DNA from 4 places in the Shinella sp. WSC3-e genome. Region 1 is predicted to be linked to each of the others. Evidence: predicted binding sites of a transcription regulator. Region 1 holds the regulator's gene; each other region holds the start of a gene.
What was found. The regulator LexA, encoded in region 1, represses DNA repair genes until DNA is damaged. The targets are predictions, from matches to a motif close to TGTTCNNNNTGTGTTCNG.
Positions count from the first base shown of each region.

Region 1 (4,381 bases):
CGGGCGAGGCCCGCACGCTCACCCATATCGACGCCGCCGGGCAAGCCAGCATGGTGGATGTCGGCGACAAGGCCGAGACGGTGCGCGTTGCAAGAGCCGAAGGCTTCGTCCGCATGGCGCCGGCGACGCTGGAGCTCATCCTTAGCGGCAATGCCAAGAAGGGCGACGTGATCGGCACGGCGCGCCTTGCCGGCATCATGGCCGCCAAGCAGACCGCGAGCCTCATCCCGCTCTGCCATCCGTTGATGCTGACCAAGGTGGCCGTGGAGGTCTTCGAGGACCGCGCCCTGCCGGGCCTGCGCGTCGAGGCGATGGCCAAGCTCACCGGCCGCACCGGCGTCGAGATGGAAGCGCTCACCGCCGTCAGCGTCGCCTGCCTCACCATCTACGACATGGCCAAGGCCGCTGACCGCGAAATGGAGATAAGCGGCATCCGCCTCGTCGAAAAATCCGGCGGACGCTCCGGCGACTACCGGCGCGGAGACGCCGGCTGATGTCCCTCCTCAGCGTCGCGGACGCCCTCGACCGCCTGCTTTCCGCCGCCCGGCCGACGCGGCGGACGGAGACGGTTGGGCTGCACGAGGCCGACGGCCGCGTGCTCGCCGAAGACATCGCCGCACGGCTGACGCAGCCGCCCTTCGACAATTCCGCCATGGACGGCTATGCGGTGCGCCATGCGGACATCGCCGTGCTCGGCTCCGTCCTGTCGGTCGTCGGCCTCTCCTCGGCCGGCCATGCCTTCGAGGGCATCGCGGCGCCCGGCGAGGCGGTGCGCATCTTCACCGGCGCCCCGCTGCCGGCCTTCGCCGATACCGTTCTGCTGCAGGAAGATGCCGCGGTGCTGGAAGACGGCCGCATCCGCACCACCTTCCTCACCCCGAAGGGCCGCCACATCCGTCCCCGCGGCCAGGATTTCTCCGAGGGCGAGGTCGTCCTGAAGGCCGGCGACGTGCTCGATGCCGGCCGGCTGACCGTGGCGGCGGCGATGAACCACCCCGTCTTGCCGGTCTATGCCCGCCCCCGCATCGCCCTGCTCGCCACCGGCGACGAGCTCGTGCCGCCCGGCACGCCGCCCGGCGCCAGCCAGATCATCGCCTCCAACACCTACGGCGTCGCCGCCCTCGCCCGGGAGGCCGGCGCGGAGGTGATCGACCTCGGCATCGTTCGCGACGACAGGCAGGCGCTGCTGGAGGCCGTTCGCCACGCGCTGACGCAGGATATCGACGTGCTCGTCACGCTCGGCGGCGCCTCCGTCGGGGATTTCGACCTCGTGCAGCCCGTGCTCGGCGAGGCGGGCATGGAACTCGATTTCTGGCGCATCGCCATGCGCCCGGGAAAACCCCTGATGGTCGGCCGCCTCGGCGCGGTCCAGGTGGTGGGCCTGCCCGGCAATCCCGTTTCGAGCCTCGTCTGCTCGCATCTCTTCCTCGCTCCCCTCGTGCGCCGTCTCGCCCGCCTGCCGGCGAAAGACCGGCAACATCCGGCCGTCGCCGCCGTGCCGCTCAAGGAGAACGACCACCGGCAGGACTATGTCCGCGCGCGCATCGCCCGCGGCCCCGCCGGCGAACTGCTCGTCACGCCCCTCGACAAGCAGGATTCCTCGATGATGAAGGCGTTCGCCGTCTCCGAAGGCCTGCTCGTCCGCCCGCCCCACGCCCCGGCGGCCCCGGCGGGCACGCCCTGCACGGTTCTTCTGCTGCGCGAACCTGCCGCCTGAACAGTACTATTATTGTTTCAGCAACCCCTTGCGGAACACATATGGAACAGATAGTGTCTGTTCTGGATTTGTTTCACACGATTCTCGGTGGAGGGGCCATGCTCACGCGCAAACAACAGGAACTTCTCCTGTTCATTCATGAACGGATGAAGGAGTCCGGCATTCCCCCCTCCTTCGACGAGATGAAGGATGCGCTGGATCTCGCCTCCAAGTCCGGCATCCACCGCCTCATCACGGCGCTGGAGGAGCGCGGCTTCATCCGGCGCCTGCCCAACCGGGCCCGCGCGCTGGAGGTGATCAAGCTTCCCGAGGCCTATACCCAGAGCCTGCAGCCGCGCCGCGGCTTTTCGCCGGCGGTCATCGAGGGCAGCCGCGGCAAGCAGGCCCCGGCCGCCGCCCCGCCGCAGCGCACGCCGATCGCGGAGATCCCGTCTTCCGTCTCCGTACCGGTCATGGGCCGCATCGCCGCCGGCGTGCCGATCTCCGCCATCCAGAACAACACGCATGACATCACCGTGCCGGCCGAGATGATCGGCAACGGTGAGCACTATGCGCTGGAGGTCAAGGGCGACTCGATGATCGAGGCCGGCATTCTCGACGGCGACACGGTCATCATCCGCAATGCCAGCAGCGCCAATCCCGGTGAAATCATCGTGGCGCTTGTCGACGACGAGGAGGCGACCTTGAAGCGCTTCCGCCGCAAGGGCGCGTCCATCGCGCTCGAAGCGGCAAACCCAGCCTACGAGACCCGCATCTTCGGGCCGGACCGCGTGAAGATCCAGGGCAAGCTGGTCGGCCTCATCCGCCGCTACAACTGATCCTTCGGAAGATCGAAGGTGCCGGTGCGCCAGTCATAGGTGCGATGGCGGGACCACGGCCGGGCTAAGCTTTCGACGGCCGGCGTGATGTCGGCCCCGGAGAGAGCGCCGGATGCGCCTTCAGGATCCGGCCGGATCTCGAGGGCGCCGGTTCGCCTCAGATGACGCGCCGTCACCAGGCGGGCGCCCGAACGGCAGACCTCCAGCCGGAGGGCAAAGGGAACGACGACGAGATCGGCGGCGTCGCAGGCCGTGCCCAGGAAGGCGACGTCGTCCAGGGTGACGATCCGCCAGCCGCTCGGCGAGACGGCGGCGCAGAATGCCTTTGCCTCGCAAACGAAATTGTCGCCCTCTCTCGCCGCCGTGAAAGCCGCGGCCATGGCGTCCCTCGCCTTTTGCCGGTCGGCCTTGCGCCGGGGCCGTTTCCGGTCTCCGGTTGCACCGGAGGGCTCGCCCGCGTCCTCGATAGTCAATCCCGCGCTCCGGCGGATGTCCGGTTTTGCAAGATCGCCGAGCCGGAGGGCGCGCCGCCACTGCGCATAGATGAAGTCCGGCGGCCGCGCACGGTTCGTCGCGACGGTTTCGCCATGAAGGATGGCGACGAGGCGGCCGTCCTCCGACACCAGCGCCTCCGGCGCATCGCGTCCGGCCGGCCAGCAGGCGATGGCGAGGCCGAGGCCGACAAGCAACGTTCCCGCATGGCGCAGCCGCGTGCGCAGGATGCAGACAAGGCCGCCGCCGAGGCCGACCAGAAGGAAGGCGGCGGGCGCAATGCGGCCGGTGACGATCTCGCCCTTCCAGTTCGCGACCCATGTCGAAAGGGCGATCATCCACTCGATGCCCTTGCCCATGATCGCGAAGGGCACCGCATCGAGGCCAAGGGGCATCAAGAGCACGGCGACGAGACCGAAGGGCATGACGACGGCGCTGATGACGGGCATGGCGAGCAGGTTGCCGGCCAGCCCGTAGGCCGGGATGCGGTGGAAGTGGCCGATGGAATAGATCAGGGTCGAGAACCCGCCGATCAGCGAGGACAGCATGAGCCCGCCGAAGAAGCGGCCGAGCGCGCCGCCGAAGAGTTTCAGGCGCCCTCCCCCGTCCTCCCGCCGGACGGGGCGTTCGCGCCAGGCCGCATAGCCGGCGACGAGCCCGAGCGTCGCCGCATAGGACATCTGGAAGCCGGGATTGGTGACGGCGGACGGCGTCGCGACCAGGATGAGGATCGCCGAAAGTGCCACGTTGCGCAGGCTGATCGCGGACCGGCCGAACAGCACCGCGACGAGCATGACGCAGATCATGATCCAGGAACGCACGGCGGAGATCGCGCCGCCCGAGACGAGGATGTAGAGCGTCACCATGACGAGCGCCCCGGCGGCGGCGATCTTCTTGGCGGGATAACGCTCGGAGAAGCCCGGGATCAACGCCATCACGACGCGCGCGCCGACGAGGAAGGTGCCGGCGGCAAGCACCATGTTGAGCCCGGAAATGGCGAGCACATGGGCAAGCCCCGCCTGCCGCAGCGCCTCCACCGTCTCCACGCCGATCGCCCGCTGTTCGGCCGTCACCAGTGCCGCGGCGATCGCCCCGGCATCGCCCCCGATGCGGCCGCGGATGTGCTCGGTGAGGTTGTTGCGCCATGTGGCGATCTCCTGCCGGATCCGGTCGGCAAGCCCCGGATCGGCCACCGCGGCCGTGCCCGGCGCGCGGTAGAAATAGCCGACCGCCCCGGTGCCGGCGAAATACGCGTCGAAGGCGAAGTCGTTGAGACCCGAAAGCGCCGGGCCGGAGGGCGGGCCGAGCCGGGCGCGCCCGGTTATGCCGCCGCCGATCGGGATCGGCGCGTGCC
Region 1 is NZ_OZ000530.1:1,390,302-1,394,682, reverse strand. It holds gene moaC (cyclic pyranopterin monophosphate synthase MoaC) at 1-494, shown strand, start outside; gene AABF56_RS07095 (molybdopterin molybdotransferase MoeA) at 494-1,717, shown strand; gene lexA (transcriptional repressor LexA) at 1,816-2,535, shown strand; gene AABF56_RS07085 (ComEC/Rec2 family competence protein) at 2,526-4,381, opposite strand, start outside.

Region 2 (4,381 bases), 1.1 Mb from region 1:
CATCGCCATGAACGCCACCATCGTCCCGTTCCTCCTGATCTTCCTGCGCAACACGCATCTCTATGCCAAGACGGACGGCGTGAAGCCCGGCTTCCGCTTCTGGATGCGCTTCCTGTGGGTCGTGTTCGTCTCTCCCGGCTTCTGGCGCCGCTGCATCCCGCTGCTCCTGCGCTACTATCTGCCGGGCTTCGATCCGCGCAACAGCGACGATGCCGCGCTGGTGATGAAGGGCCGTGAGTGGATCGCGCGGGAAATGCCCGCCGCCGGCGCCACGGCCTGACGGACCGGAAATGGGCAGCAGTCTCTTTTCCAATCTTCTCAAGTCGATTGAGCAAGGCCGGTTTCCGCGGGCGCAGAAATGGGTCTGGCGGCGCCTCTACAACCTGCTCTCCCGCTTCTGGCGCGACGAGGACTGGCGCTTCATGAACTACGGCTTCGTGCCGGAGGGCGTTCCGTTTCCCCTGAAGCCCGAGGACGAACCCGAAAGGGTCTTCATCGGGCTTTACCAGCAGGCCGTCGAAAACCTGCCCGTCGCCGGCCTGCGCGTCCTCGAAGTGGGCTCGGGCCGCGGCGGCGGATCACGCTATATCGCCCGCTACCACGCGCCGGCATCGGTGGTGGGCCTTGATTATTCCCAGGCGACCGTGGCCCGGGCGAAAAGCCTGAATGCCGGCACGCCGTCGCTTTCGTTCGAGGTGGGAGATGCCGAGCGCATGCCCTTTCCCGATGGCGCCTTCGATGTCGTCGTGAACATCGAATCGTCCCATTGCTACGCCGACGTGCCCGCCTTCGCCCGCGAAGTGGCCCGCGTGCTGGCGCCGGGCGGCTGGTTCACCTTCGCCGACATGCGCGCCAGGGCCAGCCTTGCGGAACTCGACGACCAGCTGGGCGCCCCGGGGCTGGAGAAGGTGGGCGAACGCGATCTTTCCGCGGGCGTCGTGGCGGCTCTCGATGCGGCCGAGGCGCGCAAGCGGGAGCGTATCGGCCGGCTGCGCCTGATGCGACGCTTCATGTCCGAATTTTCCGGCTCCAGGGGCTCGATCCTCTACAAGGGCCTCGCCACCGGGCAGGTGGCCTATGTCGCCCGCCGCTACCGGAAGGCGGGCTGACCGCCCGCCATCACGCGTCCGCCCTCGCCCCGTCCAGCCACCGGACGTCCTCGACGCCCGCGAATTTCGCCACGCGCGCCAGTTCCGCCTCCAGCCTCTCCATCCGGCCGGCCGAGGCGCGCACCTTCGGTTCCCACCACAGCCGCTTGACGTCGAGCGTGCCGCCCTTGCGGTCGGCCTTCATGTCGATACGGCCGACGAGGCGGTCGCCTTCGAGCAGCGGGAAGACGTAGTAGCCGTATTGCCGCTTCGGCTCCGGCACGAAGATCTCGATGCGGTAGAAATAGCCGAACAGCCTTTCGGTGCGGTTGCGGTCGCGGATCAGCGGATCGAAGGGCGAGAGCACGCGCAGGCGGGCGGGCGGATCGGGAACGTCGCCGAGGCAGGCCGGGAAATCGGCGAAGGCATGGGAGGCGCGCGGCTTGCCGCCATCCGCCGGCGCGATGGCGACGGGGCGCAGCTCCTCGCGATGCGCCTCCACCCAGGCCCTGGCCTCGTCCGGCGAGACGAGGTCCCAGAAGGCGGCGATCTCGCCATGGGTGGCAAAACCCAGCCGCTCCAGCGCGCTGCGGCAGGCCCAGTCGACGAAGGCGTCGTGCTCGACATCCGGCGCATGATGACGGGCCGGCAGCACGCGCTCGACGAGGTCGTAGACCTTCTGGAAGTTCTCGCGCCGGGCGATCGCCACCTTGCCGGTGCGCCAGAGATATTCCAGCGCCGTCTTGTTCGGATGCCAGTTCCACCAGCCGCCGGACTTGTGATCGTCCGCCTTGAGATCACGCGACAGCACGGCGCCGCCGGAAGCGATGCGCGCATAGGTCTCGTCGAAGGCCGCCTCGAACCCCTCGCCGCGCCATTTGCGCCAGCGCTCGATGATGGCGGCGTCCTCGCGGCGGAAGCGATGCTTCCAGTAGCGGAAGAAGGCGCTCGGGATGACCGAGGCGTCGTGCGTCCAGTTCTCGAAGAGCTCGCCGTCCTTCTCCAGCAGCGCCGTCAGGTGCTCGCGCCGGTAGGTCTGGTTGCGCGAGAACAGGATCTGGTGATGCGCCCGCTCCACGGTGGCGATGCTGTCCACCTGCACGAAGCCGATGTCGTGGATGAGGTTCAGCAGGCCGGCCTTGCCGAGAACGCGGCCGGGCGGCGCGCTTAGGCCCTGCCGGGCGAGAAAGATACGCCGGGCCTCGGCGTTGGAGAGGAGAATCGTCATGGTGGATGATAGGCACATATTCTTGGTTTGTTCCACCCGATTCCGACAGGAATGCGGGGATCGGCCGTTTTGCCTTTCGCCCGATTGTCGCTTATCGCACAGGCCGGCGCGGAAAACCTCTTCGCACATGCGGTAGAATTGCCTATAGCTCCCCTAGCATCCGCGAAACGGGACCCCGCTCTTGGATATCGTCTTCTCCGCCGCAACGGTGACCTATGCCGGGCGCGCCGCGCTACATCCGCTGACGCTTGCGCTGAGCGAACCGCGCATCGGCGTCGTCGGGCTCAACGGTTCGGGCAAGACCACCATGGCGCGGCTGATCAACGGCCTCGTCAAGCCGACGGGCGGCACGGTGACGGTCGACGGGCTGGACACCGTGAAGGACGAGAGCGCCGCGCGCGGAAAAACCGGGTTCATCTTCCAGAACCCGCAGCACCAGATGATCCTGCCGATCCTTGCCGAGGACATCGCCTTCGGCCTCAAGAACCGCGGCCTCGGCAAGGCGGAGATCGCCGAGCGGACGGAGGCGGTGCTTGCCCGCTTCGGCATAACCCACCTGGCGCGGCGGCGCGTGCACGAGCTTTCCGGCGGCGAGACGCAGCTCGGCGCGATCGCCAGCGTGCTCGTCACCGGCCCGGACCTCCTGATCCTCGACGAGCCGACCAACCAGCTCGACCTGAAGAACCGCGCGCTCATCGAGCGCACGGTGGCGGGCCTGCCGGAACAGGTGCTCGTCATCACGCACGACCTCGCGTTGCTCGACGGTTTCGACCGGGTGCTGGTCTTCCACGAGGGCCGGCTTGCGGCCGACGACCGGCCGGCGGAGGCGATCCGCGCCTACCGGGAGATCGCGGCATGCTGAACGGGCTCGACATCGAGGGGAATTCGCCGCTGCACCGCATGCCCGTGCGCGGCAAGCTGGCCCTGCTCTTCGCCGCCGCGATCGGGCTCTTCCTCGTTTCGGACCTGCGCATCCTCGTGCCGGCGCTCGGGCTTTCCGCCTTCCTCTACCTTTCGACCGGCATCGGCTTTCGCGAGGCCCTGCGGCGCGTGCGCTTCGTGCTCTTCACGGTGCTCCTCGTCGCGGCCGCGAACTATGCGTTCCATTCGCTGCAGGAGGCGCTGGTCGTCCTCTGCCGGCTGAGCGCGCTGGTCCTGCTCGCCGCCGCCGTCACCGCCACGACCTCCATCTCCGCCTTCATGGACGAGATCACCCGGCTCCTGACGCCGCTCGAGCGCTTCGGCTTCGTGCGCGCGGCCGATGTGAGTCTGGCGGTCGGCCTCGTCATCCGCTTCGTGCCGGAGATCTTCGCGCGCTATGGCGAGATCGCGGACGCGCACCGGGCGCGCGGCCTGCCGGTCCGGCCATTGACCACCCTCGTGCCGCTCATCATCCTGACGCTGAAGGACGCCGATACGATCGCCATGGCGATTGACGCGCGCGGCTTTCGGCGGCACTAACCATTCGACCCTATTTTGTCCACCGGGGAACCCGACATGACCACCAGAGACATCGTCCTCGTCGCCCTCTTCGCCGCGATCATCGTGGTGCTGGGCCTGCTGCCGCCGCTCACGCTCGGCTTCATTCCGGTGCCGATCACCGCGCAGACGCTCGGCGTCATGCTCGCCGGCTGCATTCTCGGCGCCAGGCGCGGCGCGGCGGCCGTGCTGCTCGTGCTGCTGCTCGTGGCGATCGGCCTGCCGGTCCTGTCTGGCGGGCGCGGCGGCCTTGCCGTCTTTGCCGGGCCGACGGCCGGCTATCTCGTCGGCTGGTTCTTCGGCGCCTATGTCTGCGGCCTGATCGCCGAGCGCTTCGTGCGGGAAGACCAGCCGGAGCTGGCGCAGTTCCTCGCCTTCCTCGCCGCCTCGGTCGCCGGCGGCATCGCGGTCGTCTACCTCTTCGGCATTCCGTGGCTCGCCTATATGAGCGGCAAGGCCTTCTTCGAGACGGCCCTCGCCTCGATGGTCTTCGTGCCCGGCGATCTCATCAAGGCCTTCGTCGCCATGCTGGCCGGCCGCGCCGTGCTCGCCGGCTATCCGCTGCTGCCGCAGCGCGCCTGAGCCG
Region 2 is NZ_OZ000530.1:268,470-272,850, reverse strand. It holds gene AABF56_RS01315 (metal-dependent hydrolase) at 1-280, shown strand, start outside; gene AABF56_RS01310 (class I SAM-dependent methyltransferase) at 291-1,109, shown strand; gene AABF56_RS01305 (winged helix-turn-helix domain-containing protein) at 1,120-2,316, opposite strand; gene AABF56_RS01300 (energy-coupling factor ABC transporter ATP-binding protein) at 2,498-3,178, shown strand; gene AABF56_RS01295 (energy-coupling factor transporter transmembrane component T family protein) at 3,172-3,777, shown strand; gene AABF56_RS01290 (biotin transporter BioY) at 3,814-4,377, shown strand.
Region 2: a site for LexA is predicted at 2,334-2,351, ahead of AABF56_RS01300 (energy-coupling factor ABC transporter ATP-binding protein). Genes of this name have one in related genera too.

Region 3 (4,381 bases), 610 kb from region 1:
TGTAAGATTGGCAGGCTGCTCTGTTACCGAAATGTAAGAAAAGGCGGAGGAATCTTCCCGTCCCGCCCCTTCCGCGAGCACGCACATGACTGGACGCCTCCTGCGCTTGTGGTAGCTTTTTCCCGGCCCCGGCGGCCAAGCCCTATTTCAGTATTCTTTCATCAACGCATTGAACGACAGGGGGAATTCCATGTGTGACGCCTGCGTCATCGATACCGTCAAGAACCGCATGCTTTCGAGGAGGAGCTTTTTCCGCGCCGCTGCCGCGGGCGCTGCCACGGTCGCGGCCGCAAGCTCCGGGGCGCTCAGCCCGGCGCTCGCCCAGGCGCCGACGAAGGCAACGGACCTCACCCATGAGCTCTACGAGGAATTTCCGACCTTTTTTGGGGAGCAGCAGTTCTGGCGCGAGCAGAAGTTCAATTACAAGGAACACAAGTTCAATCTCTTCGAACTGCGCGTGAACGAGCATACCGGCACCCATCTCGACGCGCCGCTGCATTTCTCCGAGGACGGCAAGTCGGTGGCGGAAATCCCGGTCTCCGATCTCGTGGTGCCGCTCGCCATCATCGACATCCGGGAGAAGGCCGCCGCCAATGCCGATGCGCAGCTGACGCCGGACGACATCAAGGCCTGGATCGCGGCCAACGGCGAGCTGCCGGAAAAGGCCTGCGTCGCGCTGCTTTCCGGCTGGGACAAGCATCTCGGCACCGACAAGTTCCGCAATGCCGATGGCGAGGGAAAGATGCACTTCCCCGGCTTCCATGTCGAAGCGGTGCAGTATCTCGCGGAAAATTCGAGCGCGGTCGGCATCGCCGTCGATACGCTCTCGCTCGACTACGGCATCTCGCCGGATTTCGCGACGCACTATTCCTGGCTCGCCTCGGGCCACTGGGGGCTTGAGGCGGCCGCCAATCTGGGAGAGCTTCCGGCCAGGGGCGCGACCCTCATCGTCGGCGCGCCCAAGGTGCGCGGCGGCACGGGCGGCCCGACCCGCGCCATCGCGCTGGCCTGATCCCCATCCGGCCGGCGGTTCCGCCGCCGGCCCATTCCCCCGGAGGAACCATGAGCACCGTCAAGCCCGCCGACGATATGGAAGCCGACCCGCGCGTCAAGGCGGTGTTCGACGACATCCGCGCCACCCGCAAATCGGACTTCGTCAACAATATGTGGCGCTACCTCGCCTTCGACCCGGCGCTGCTGGAGCGCACCTGGGCGGAGGTGAAGGCCGTCATGGCGACGCCCTCGGCGCTCGATCCGCTGGTCAAGGAAATGCTCTACATCGCCGTCTCGGTGACGAACGGCTGCAGCTACTGCGTCCATTCCCACACCGCCGCCGCGAAAGCCAAGGGCATGACGGATGCGCACTATGCCGAGCTGCTGTCCATCGTCTCGCTCGCCGGCAAGACGAACCAGCTCGCCACCGCCCTGCAGGTGCCCGTGGACGACGTCTTCGACGCCGACCGCGCAAGGGCCTGAAGGCCGCCGCTTTCCACAATCCTGCGGCCATTCTTCTTCCCCGCGGAATAAAAGCAGAACGGAAAACTGGCCTTTCGGGACCGAATCACTACATTGAGCCGCATGATCAGCGGTTACGACGACATTCCCTTCTTCGACGAGGACCCGCAGCTGGCCGGCAAGCCTCCGGCCAAGCCCGCCGGCGGCATCGCCGCGCGCGCCATGGCGGCGCGCGATGCGCACCGGGCGCCGGATTATCTCTCCGGCCTCAACCCCGAGCAGCGCGAGGCCGTGGAAACGCTCGACGGCCCCGTGCTGGTGCTCGCCGGCGCCGGCACCGGCAAGACGCGCGTGCTCACCACCCGCATCGCCCATATCCTCGCCACCGGCCGCGCCTTCCCCAGCCAGATGCTGGCCGTGACCTTCACCAACAAGGCGGCACGCGAGATGAAGGAGCGCATCGGCCTCCTCGTCGGCGGCGCCGTCGAGGGCATGCCCTGGCTCGGCACCTTCCACTCGATCGGCGTCAAGCTGCTGCGCCGCCATGCCGAACTCGTCGGCCTCCGGTCGGATTTCTCCATTCTCGATACCGACGACGTTGTGCGGCTGATCAAGCAGATCATCCAGGCAGAAGGCATCGACGACAAGCGCTGGCCGGCAAAACAGTTCGCCGGCATGATCGACACCTGGAAGAACAAGGGCCTCGACCCGGCGCAGATCCCCGAGGGCGACGCACGTGCCTTCGCCAACGGCAAGGGCCGCGAACTCTACGTCGCCTACCAGAACCGCCTGAAGACGCTGAACGCCTGCGACTTCGGCGACCTCCTGCTGCACCCGATCCGCCTGTTTCGCGCCAATCCGGATGTTTTGGCCGAATACCACCAGAAATTCCGCTACATCCTCGTTGACGAGTACCAGGACACCAACACCGCGCAGTACATGTGGCTGCGCCTGCTCGCCCAGCGGCCGAAGGGCACGCCGCAGAACGTCTGCTGCGTCGGCGACGACGACCAGTCGATCTACGGCTGGCGCGGCGCGGAGGTGGACAACATCCTGCGCTTCGAGAAGGATTTCCCGGGCGCGAAGGTCATCAAGCTGGAGCGCAACTACCGCTCCACCGCCCATATCCTCGGCGCCGCCGGCCATCTCATCGCCCACAACGAGGATCGCCTCGGCAAGACGCTCTTCACCGACCGGCGCGATCCCGACGACGACAAGGTCGTCGTGCACGCCGCCTGGGATTCGGAGGAAGAGGCCCGCGCCGTCGGCGAGGAGATCGAACAGCTCCAGCGCAAGGAGCATAAGCTGAACGACATGGCGATCCTCGTGCGCGCCTCCTTCCAGATGCGCGAATTCGAAGACCGTTTCGTCACGCTCGGCCTCAACTACCGCGTCATCGGCGGCCCGCGCTTCTACGAGCGGCTGGAGATCCGCGACGCGCTCGCCTATTTCCGCCTGGTCAGCCAGCCGGCCGACGACCTCGCCTTCGAGCGCATCGTCAACACGCCGAAGCGCGGCCTCGGCGATACGACGATCCGCAACCTGCACGACTATGCGCGCGCCCGCGACATCCCCATGCTCGCCGCCGCCGCCGATATCATCGAGACGGACGAGCTGAAGCCGAAGGCGCGCAAGGCCCTCTTCGACGTCGTCACCGATTTCCGCCGCTGGCAGTCGCTGCTGGAGACCATGCCGCACACCGAGCTTGCCGAGCAGATCCTCGACGAGAGCGGCTACACCGCCATGTGGCAGGCCGACAAGTCGGCCGAGGCGCCGGGCCGCCTCGAAAACCTCAAGGAACTCATCCGCTCGATGGAGGCCTTCGAATCGATGCGCGGCTTCCTCGAACATGTCTCGCTCGTCATGGATGCCGAGCAGAACGAGAACCTCGACGCCGTCTCGATCATGACGCTGCACTCGGCCAAGGGCCTCGAATTCGAGACCGTCTTCCTGCCCGGCTGGGAGGAAGGCCTCTTCCCGCACCAGCGCTCGCTCGACGAGGGCGGCCGCTCGGGGCTGGAGGAGGAACGCCGCCTCGCCTATGTCGGCATCACGCGGGCCAAGCGCCGCTGCCACATCTGGTTCGTCTCGAACCGCCGCATCCACGGTCTCTGGCAGACGACCCTGCCCTCGCGGTTCCTGGACGAACTGCCGGAAGCCCATGTCGAGGTGGCCGAGGTCGAGCAGTCCTATGGCGGTTACGGCCGCGGCGGCTACGGCCAGTCGCGCTTCGACAAGCAGGAGCCTTTCCAGAACGCCTATTCGACGCCCGGCTGGCGGCGTGCCCAGGCGAACCGCACCGATGCGACGCGCGACAACTGGGGCTCACGCTCCGGCCATGCGGTCGAGCGCATCGGCTATGGCGAGAGCGGGCCGCGCGCGCGCACCATCGACGGCGAGCTCGTGGCGAAATCGACCGTGAGCGAGCCGTCGAAATTTGCGATCGGCGACCGCGTCTTCCACATGAAATTCGGCAACGGCAACGTGGCGGCGATCGAGGGCAACAAGCTGACGATCGATTTCGACCGCGCGGGCCAAAAGCGCGTGCTGGACGGCTTCGTCGAAAGGGCCTGAGCCGGCTTGATCTTTACCGCTGTTCCCCCCTCTGCCCTGCCGGGCATCTCCCCCTCAAGGGGGGAGATCGGCAAGAGGCGAAAATCTTGCTCAATCGGCAACGACAAAGAGAGAAGCGAAACGCTGCTCCACCCAATCTCCCCCCTTGAGGGGGAGATGCCCGGCAGGGCAGAGGGGGGTGCCACCGCCTCCCATGAGAGCAATCAGGCGCCGGCCTTGCGATAGAGCGCGGCGAGCTGCATGCGGGAGGACGGCAGTTCCGGCACCACGACCAGCATGGTCACATGGCCGCGCTTGAAGGCGTTGAGGAACGGCTCGTAGTTCTGGAAGGCGACGCAGCCATGCGAGCCCT
Region 3 is NZ_OZ000530.1:2,004,397-2,008,777, forward strand. It holds gene AABF56_RS10020 (cyclase family protein) at 191-1,012, shown strand; gene AABF56_RS10025 (carboxymuconolactone decarboxylase family protein) at 1,063-1,476, shown strand; gene AABF56_RS10030 (ATP-dependent helicase) at 1,579-4,029, shown strand; gene AABF56_RS10035 (DUF2778 domain-containing protein) at 4,233-4,381, opposite strand, start outside.
Region 3: a site for LexA is predicted at 1,520-1,537, ahead of AABF56_RS10030 (ATP-dependent helicase). Genes of this name have one in related genera too.

Region 4 (4,381 bases), on a different replicon from region 1:
CGTTGAGCATGAACACCGACCGCCACTCCTGTCCCTTGGCCGAGTGGATGGTTGAGAGGATCAGATAGTCCTCGTCGAGCAGTGGCACGCCGGCCTGGTCGCTGGTGGCGTCCGGGGGATCAAGGGTCAGTTCCGTCAGGAAGCGTTCCCGGCTTGGATAGCCGCTGGCGATCTGTTCGAGCTGAAGGAGATCGGCCTTGCGCGTGTCCGCATCCTCGTGAATGCGGTCGAGATGCGGCTCGTACCACATCCTCACCGCGCCGATCTCCGCCGGCCAGCCGGCCTCGGCCTTGCGCAAGGCGGAAACGAGCGTGACGAAGGCGGGCCAGTCGTCACCGCTCTTGGGCGGCGGCGGGATCTCGGCGAGCGACTGAAGCGGCTCTGGATCGGCGGTAATCGTGTCGAGGATCCTGCCGGCCGTCTGCGGCCCGACGCCCGGAAGAAGCTGGAGCAACCGGAAGCCGGCAACGCGATCGCGCGGGTTCTGGGCAAAGCGCAGAACGGCGAGCAGGTCCTTGACGTGGGCGGCATCGAGGAATTTCAAGCCACCGTACTTCACGAAGGGCACGTTCCGGCGGGTCAGCTCGATTTCAAGCGCGCTGGAATGGTTGGAGCTGCGGAATAGCACGGCCTGCTGCTTCAGGGGAACACCCACCTCGCGGTTGGCCAGCACCTGCTCGACGATATAGGCGGCCTGGTCCGTCTCGTCCTTCACCGTGACCAACAGCGGCCGCTGCTCCGATGCGCGATCGGTCCAGAGGTTTTTCGTATAGCGCTCCCGGGCCAGGCCGATAACGCCATTGGCCGCCGCCAGGATCGGCTGCGTCGAACGGTAGTTGCGGTCGAGCGTGATGACGTCGGCCGGCTTCGGCGAAAACTCGTTCGGGAAATCGAGGATATTGCGGATGGTCGCCGCACGGAACGAATAGATCGATTGCGCGTCGTCGCCGACGACCGTGAGGCCCCGCCCGCCCGGCTTCAGCGACATCAGGATGGCAGCCTGCAGGCGATTGGTATCCTGGTATTCGTCCACCAACACGTAATCGAAGCGACCGCCTACGTCGTCCGCCAGGTCCGGGTCCGAGAGCATCTGCGCCCAGTAGAGAAGGAGGTCGTCGTAATCCATGACGTTCTGCGCCTGCTTGGCTTCGACATAGCCGGCAAAAAGCTCCTTCAGCTCGCGCTCCCATTCGACAGCCCATGGATAGGAAGCCTTCAGGACCTCGCCGATCGACGCCTCCGAGTTGACCACCCGCGAATAGATCGCGATGCAGGTGCCCTTGGTGGGGAAGCGGTTTTCTGTCTTCGAGAATCCGAGCTGGTGGCGGACAATGTTCATCAGGTCCGCGCTGTCTTCTCGGTCATGGATCGTGAAATCGACACCGAGCCCGATCTGTTCCGCATACATGCGTAAGAGCCGTGCACCGATGCCATGGAAAGTCCCTGCCCATGCGAGTGCATCGGTCATGATCGCGGCATTATCGCCAAGCACCTGCCGGCAGATCCTCTGCACGCGGCGCGTCATTTCCGTAGCCGCGCGGCGGGAAAACGTCATCAGCAGGATGCGGCGCGGATCGGCGCCATTGACGATCAGATGCGCGACGCGGTGCGCTAGCGTGCTTGTTTTGCCGGAGCCGGCGCCCGCGATGATCAGCAGCGGCCCACCGATCGCGCCATCCGCCAGACCGACGCCATGCTCGACCGCCTCCCGCTGGCGGTCGTTGAGTTTGTCGAGATATGTCGCCGTCATGTGTCCCCAGCGCCTGAGAAAATTTTCCTGTCCCTCCGAGCGCCGGATATCCCCTTGATGCAGCTATCGGATTCGTTTCAACGCCTTAGCTGCGTGAAGACTTCCCGGTCGGAGGCTCGATTGACTCACTTCGCCAATCGGAACAAATAAAGAACGTATCAGCTTAAAGGACGGCTGAAAACCCTGAAGGAGCAACAATTCTGCCGTGGCCAACCATGCCCTCAATCCCGTGCTTGCCGAGCTTCGCGAGCGCATTGGCCAGCTTGAAGGCGGGGTCGCTCGCGCCCGCTCCGTGCTGCCCTTTGCCGTTCCGGAGATCGACCGGGCCTTGCCGGGAGGAGGGCTGGCCATCGGCGCACTGCATGAGGTTGCCGGCGGGGGAGGCGGCACGGTCGACGGTGCGGCTGCCGCGCTGTTTTCCGCGGGCGTCGCCGCCCGGACGAAGGGTAAGGTCTTGTGGTGCATGACGCGCCCGGACCTCTTCTTCCCGGCGATCTCGCAGGCCGGCCTTCATCCTGACCGGGTCGTTTTCTGCGAAAGCGATCGGGAGGTGGAGGTGCTGTCCTCCATGGAGGAGGGGCTGTCTTTCGGCGGTCTCTCCTGCGTCGTCGGCGAGCTCGTCCGCCTGTCGATGACAGCCTCGCGCCGCCTGCAGCTCGCGGCGGAGAAGACCGGCAGCATGGCGATCGTGCTGCGGCGCTGGCGGCGGCAAAACGAGGCGTCGGACTATGGGCAGCCGACGGCCTCAACCACACGCTGGCGCATCAGCACCTTGCCGTCCGAGCGGTTGCCGGTGGCCGGCGTCGGGCGGGCGCGGTGGCTGGCGGAACTGATGCGCGTCAAAGCAGGCGAATGCGCCGAATTCGAAATTGGAGCCCCTGATGACACGGGTCGTATCTGTCTACTTCCCACATCTGGCGACAGAGCGGATCAGACGACACGCTGGCGAAGCCTTGCCGGCTGACAAGCCGCTCGTCGTGATCGCGCGGCGTGGATCGAAGCGCTGGATCTCGGCTGCCGATCCGGCTGCCATGAAGCTCGGGCTGCGCGTCGGAATGCCGGCGAGCAAGGCGCAGGCCATGGTCGCCGATCTCACGATGGTCGATGCCGCACCGGCCGAAGATGCGGCCGCGCTCGAGCGGCTCGCGCTCTGGGCGCTTCGGCAATATAGCCCGGTGGTGGCCATCGATGGCGCTGACGGCCTGGTCATCGACACCGAGGGCGCCGACCATCTCCAGGGCGGCGAGGATCTCCTCATCACGGGCCTGGTCAATCGGCTGCGTGGCCATGGCCTGACAGCAAGAGCGGCCGTCTCGGATACCTGGGGCGCCTCGCACGCGATCGCCCGGCTGATCTCGGCGGAGGCGACCGTGGTTCCGGTCGGCAATGTGGCGAAAGCCGTGGTCGACCTGCCGATCCTCGCCTTGCGGCTTCCGGCCGAGACGGTCCAGGGCCTTCGGGTTCTCGGCATCGATACAGTCGGCCAGCTTTCCGCCATGCCGCGTGCGCCGCTCACCCTGCGCTTTGGGGCAGACCCAGCACGCCGGCTCGACCAGTTGTTCGGCCGGATCGCCGAGCCGATCGAACCGATCCGCACGCCGGAACTGGTCGAGGTGTCGAAAAATTTCGCGGAGCCCATCGGCGCGGCGGAGACCATCGCAAAATATGTCAGGCGGCTGGTCGATCAGCTCTCGGTCAAGCTGGCGGAGAATGGCCTTGGGGCGCGCCGCTGTGACCTTGCCATCCACCGGGTCGACAATACGCGCCAGCATCTTCGCGCCGGTCTCGCCAAGCCGGTGCGCGATCCAGAACGCTTGTCGAAACTGCTCTGCGATCGGATTGAGACGATCGATCCTGGCTTCGGCATCGAGAAGCTGGTTCTGGTGGCGGTCTTCGCCGAGCCGCTGGAAGAACGGCAGGTGGTCTCCTCGCTCATCGAGGAGGAGATTGCCGATATCACGCCCCTCGTCGACATCCTCGGCAATCGCGGTCATCGATTGTTCCGGGTCGCGCCGGTGGCCTCTGATGTGCCGGAACGATCGGTGCGGCGAATTCCCGCGACAGCGCCCGATATCGGTCAGATCTGGGCCAACAAATGGCCTCGGCCGTCGCGGCTGCTCGCAAACCCCGAGCGGATCGACGTCATGGCGCTCCTGCCGGACCAGCCGCCGGTCGTGTTCACCTGGCGCGGCAAAAGGCGAAAGGTCGTTCGCGCCGACGGCCCGGAACGGATCTTCGGAGAATGGTGGACGCGGCCGCGCGAATTCCAGGCCGTCAGGGACTACTTCGTGGTCGAGGACGAGCTTGGCGAGCGCTACTGGGTTTATCGTGCCGGCGACGGCATAGATCCGGAGACCGGCTCCCACCTGTGGTTCCTGCATGGGGTGTTCGGATGAAATACGCCGAGCTTCAGATCACGACGCATTTCTCGTTTCTGCGTGGAGCGTCCAGCGCCGACGAGCTGTTCGCGGCCGCGGCCGCGCTTGGTATCGACGCTCTTGGCGTTGTCGATCGCAACAGCCTCGCCGGCATCGTGCGGGCTTGGGAGGCGGCGAAGACGACCGGCGTGCGCCTTGTCGTCGGATGCCGGCTCGATCTCACCGACGGCATGTCGATCCTGGTCTATCCCAT
Region 4 is NZ_OZ000539.1:61,283-65,663, reverse strand. It holds gene AABF56_RS37170 (ATP-dependent helicase) at 1-1,750, opposite strand, end outside; gene AABF56_RS37165 (ImuA family protein) at 1,956-2,714, shown strand; gene AABF56_RS37160 (Y-family DNA polymerase) at 2,632-4,146, shown strand; gene AABF56_RS37155 (error-prone DNA polymerase) at 4,143-4,381, shown strand, end outside.
Region 4: a site for LexA is predicted at 1,889-1,906, ahead of AABF56_RS37165 (ImuA family protein). Genes of this name have one in related genera too.